2 regions of the Marinomonas sp. A3A genome follow, and region 2 is predicted to be linked to the other one. Evidence: predicted binding sites of a transcription regulator. Region 2 holds the regulator's gene; the other holds the start of a gene.
The links. Region 2 encodes FNR, which switches genes on or off when oxygen is low (the NO sensors DNR and NnrR bind a similar motif). Its sites were predicted from a motif close to TTGATNTANATCAA; they were not measured.

Region 1 (2,412 bases), 700 kb from region 2:
GATATCAGTGCCTATGACATGGCTCTCCAAACAAATGAAAGCACCACAACGGATCAAATTGGCTTATACGTTCAAGATCAATGGAAAGTTACCGAGCAACTAGACTTACTTGCTGGCGCTCGTATTGATCGGATTGAAGAAAAATACGATGGCTACAAGATAAAAACGGGAACTACAAAAGCAGGCTACAAGGACACAGGCTACTCTACTCGCTTAGGTGCGACGTATAAAATCAATGACAACTGGAAGCCTTACACCTCTTTCTCCACTGGGTTCGTACCACAAGAAGCGGAGAAACAAGCTAACTCAAAAACTGGAGAGTTTTTTAATCCTGAAGAAAGCCAACAGTTAGAAGCTGGCGTTCGTAGTTACTTCTTCAATAACAAACTCAATATCAACCTAGCCGTTTACCATATTGACCGTAAAAACATCCTTCAAAAAGATACAGATGATACAACTAAGTATATTTCAATTGGTCAAATCCGCAGTCAAGGTTTCGAAATTGATGCACTAGCAGATATCACACCTCGCTGGGTCGCCAATGTCAGTTATGCTTACAATGATGTGAAAGTGAAAGATGCTGCAGAAGGCGTATATTTTGCTAACACACCTTATCATCAACTTGGCATTTGGAGCCGCTACGACTTCCCTAGTATAGATTCTTCTATTGCTTTTGGCGCAGATTACGTTAGCCAACAAAAGAACCGAGATGATCAAATAGTCAAACCTTACACTGTTTATGACATGTCATGGCAGACAAAATGGCAGGATTGGAAATTCCAGCTGAACATCAAAAACTTGTTAGATAAAGAATATGCTGTTAGTGGCTTTACCAAAAACATAGGCTCATTCGTCGGTGAACGTCGTCGCGTTTACGTCACCGCTGCCTATGACTTTTAGCTGAGTAAAGAAGCAATAACAGGGTCAGATTCCTTGAGCCTATTAAAGGAATCTGCCCCCTTTAACTTTACTCTGTCATTTCTAATATTTGACCTAGATCAAACCGAGCTTATTTAAGTCACCAATCCCGCCATCATCACTTGAGTTCAATTAACACACAGGTAAACTCCGCCCGTTTTGATCGGTCGGTGCGCCTTATGTCTCAAGAAAAAATGTCTCAGCAAAAAAGCTTCATGCCAGAATTACTCTCTCCAGCAGGTTCGTTAAAAAATCTGCGTTATGCCTTCGCCTACGGAGCCGATGCCGTTTACGCAGGCCAGCCACGCTACTCTCTAAGAGTGCGCAATAACGAATTTGATTTAGAAAAGCTGGGCATTGGCATAAATGAAGCACACGAGCTGGGCAAAAAACTCTACGTGGTCAGCAATATCGCGCCCCATAACGCGAAACTGAAAACCTACTTACAAGACCTAGCGCCAGTTATTGGCCTCAAACCAGACGCGCTCATCATGTCTGATCCAGGCTTAATAATGATGGTTCGCGAAGCCTTTCCCGATCAACAAATTCACCTCTCTGTTCAAGCCAACGCGGTCAATTGGGCTACCGTGAAATTCTGGCAACAACAAGGTATTTCTCGCGTCATTTTATCTCGTGAATTGTCTCTTGATGAGATCGAAGAAATCCGTCTAAAAGTGCCAGACATGGAGTTGGAAGTCTTCGTTCATGGTGCGTTGTGTATGGCCTACTCTGGCCGCTGCCTGTTATCGGGTTACATGAACAAACGCGACCCAAACCAAGGCGCTTGCACTAATGCCTGCCGCTGGGAATACAACGCCCACGAAGCAACACAAGACGAAACAGGTCAGATCATTGCCAGCAGTGCCGCTTCATCAAAAACTCCAGCGTCTGCAGTGCAAATTCAAGAGCCAAGCGATCAGCTCTTTTTGTTACAAGAACGCGGTCGTCCAGACGAATATATGCCTGCGTTTGAAGACGAACATGGCACTTACATCATGAACTCTAAAGATTTGCGCGCCATTCAACACGTTGAACGACTCGTAAAAATGGGCGTACATTCTCTGAAAGTGGAAGGTCGTACAAAGTCTTTTTATTACTGCGCCAGAACGGCACAAATCTATCGCAAAGCCATTAATGACGCCGTCGCAGGTCGCCCTTTTGATGCCAGTCTCATGAGCAGCTTAGATAACCTAGCAAACCGTGGTTACACAGATGGCTTCTTGCAACGCCATCGTCATGTGGACCTACAAAACTATGAAACAGGTAATTCCATCAGTGACAAACAGCAGTTTGTCGGTGAAGTCATTGCAACCAACGAAGACTCACTCACTATTGAAGTGAAGAACCGCTTCAGTGTTGGCGACTCATTGGAACTGATGACACCAAAAGGCAATGTCACTTTTGCATTAAGCGAACTAAATGACAAACAAGGTCGCCCTATCGACGTAGCAAAAGGCAGTGGTCATGTGGTGTCTATTCCTTGCCCGCAAGGTA
Region 2 (2,412 bases):
TTCCACCCAAATCTGGCAAATCTATAATAGCAGCGACTTCTTTGATATTTGCGCCTTGACTAGTCAATAACTTGATTGCAGCAAATAGGGTGCCGCCAGTCGCAATCAGATCATCAAACAACAATACTTCATCGCCCGCTTTTACAGCTCCCTCTTGGATTTCTAATTCTGCTTCACCATATTCCAGCGCATATTTTTGTGAAATAGTCTTTCCTGGAAGCTTACCTTTTTTACGCACTAAGATAAGAGGCTTTTGAAGTTCATAAGCCAGAACCGCTGCAATCAAAAAACCACGGGCATCGATACAGGCTATATGAGTGATATCCGTTGCGATATAGCGATGTACATAGGCATCAACGACCATTCTCATACCTTTAGGGTCACTGAAAATAGGGGTGATATCTCGGAAGCTAATACCTTGTTTTGGCCAGTCTTCTATTGTTTGTATTAGTGATTTAACGTAAAAATCGTCGTAAAGCATTCCAGTTGAGCCTCATTATATCAATCAAATATTGGCGATTTTACCACAATCACTCGCAACCCCCACGAGTTTTTGCATTTCGGGGAAGTCAACAATCTCAATTTCTTTCCCATCAACATGTATTAGTTCATTTTTTTGAAAACGTGTAATGACACGACTAACTGTTTCAACTGCTAATCCAAGGTAGTTACCAATCTCCCCGCGAGACATGGAAAGGCGAAAAGAACTAGCGGAATAGCCACGTTTTTTAAATCGATTAGATAGGTTTAATAAGAAAGATGCCACTTTCTCATCGGCATTTTTTTTCCCCAACAAAACCATCATCTGTTGATCATCGGATATTTTTCGACTCATCACCTTAAATATTTGATGTTTCAAAGAAGGAATCTGTGAAGATAACTCTTCAAGGTGACTAAATGGAATCTCACACACTGTAGTGGTTTCCAGTGCCTTTGCAGAAACCGGATAGACATTTGAATCAATCCCGCTTAAACCGACCAATTCACTAGGACAATAAAAACCTGTGATTTGCTCTTCGCCAACTGATGTGATGTTGAATGTTTTTAAAGTACCAGAGCGAACAGCGTAAACAGAATCAAATGTATCGCCTTGGCGAAACAAAAACTCACCTTTTTTAAGTGGCTTTTTGCGCTCAATAATCTGATCTAATCTATTAATATCTTCATCAGCCAATGCAATTGGGAGACAAAGAGCACTTAGGCTACAATTTTGACACTGCGAAGTAAGGGTGCTGTTGAATCGTGACTGTGTGTGTGTCATTGACATGTAAATCTCCCTGATCTCGATCTATATAACTTTTGAGTATTTTATGGCGCCATTAAGGTATTTATCAAAGACCATACAAATACAGCGAATTAGTAATCTACCGCGTTCTGTTACTTTAATAGTGGTCTGCATTCCACTACAGTCAATATCTAACATACCATCTTTTACCATGGGAGTTAGCCTTTCCATCTCTTCAGAAAAGTACTCAAAGAAATCAATATTGTATTTCTTTTCAATAACAACAACATTCAGCTCAAATTGAGAAATTAATGTCATTATCACTTGATGACGGATTCTATCATCCAGATCACTAATATAACCTTTAGCGATTGCCAATTGGCCTTTCTCAATACTACTCCTATAAATTGATAAGTCTGTATGGTTCTGAATATAAACACCATTTAAATCGCTAATAGCGGAAACGCCAAAAGCAACCAAATCGGTACCAGCATGCGTTGTATAACCCTGAAAGTTGCGCTGTAGCTGACCTTGCTTTTGAGCAATCGCTAGGCTATCTGTTGGTTTTGCAAAGTGATCCATGCCTATATATTCATAACCAGCAGAGATTAAATATTCTGTACTCATCCTCAATAGCTCAAGCTTCATGCTTGATATAGGTAAGCTTTCATCTGAAATTCGTCTTTGAGCACGAAATCTATCAGGTAAATGGGCGTAGTTAAAAAGCGATATACGCTCAGGAGATAATTGAATCACTTGTTCCAAGGTCTTTTTAAAACCTTCGATAGACTGGTATGGCAAGCCATAAATTAGATCGAAATTAATCGACCTAATGCCTAATTTTCGAGCATCGTCAACAAGAGTGGCTACCATCTCAACAGGCTGAACACGGTGAATAGCTTCTTGAACCTTGATGTCAAAATCCTGCACACCAATACTAATTCGATTAATTCCCTTTTTTGTTAACAGCTTCAATTTAGATAGACTGATCTCCCGAGGATCAATTTCAACACTGTAATCCTGCGTGCCATCATTGATTAAGTTGAAATGCTGCTGGATATTATCAAACAGCGCGTCAATTAACTCTTCCGTCAAAAAAGTAGGCGTGCCGCCACCAAAATGCAATTGCGTCACTTCTCTTGAATGGTCAAGCATCAGACTACGCAATCTCATTTCTTCGCCCAGTA

Region 1: a site for FNR is predicted at 989-1,002, ahead of trhP (prephenate-dependent tRNA uridine(34) hydroxylase TrhP). Genes of this name have one in related genera too.

What each region holds. Positions count from the first base shown of each region.
Region 1 is NZ_CP025532.1:1,606,559-1,608,970, reverse strand. It holds gene CYL31_RS07510 (TonB-dependent siderophore receptor) at 1-900, shown strand, start outside; gene trhP (prephenate-dependent tRNA uridine(34) hydroxylase TrhP) at 1,098-2,412, shown strand, end outside.
Region 2 is NZ_CP025532.1:2,306,003-2,308,414, forward strand. It holds gene CYL31_RS10715 (adenine phosphoribosyltransferase) at 1-481, opposite strand, end outside; gene fnr (fumarate/nitrate reduction transcriptional regulator Fnr) at 506-1,267, opposite strand; gene hemN (oxygen-independent coproporphyrinogen III oxidase) at 1,289-2,412, opposite strand, start outside.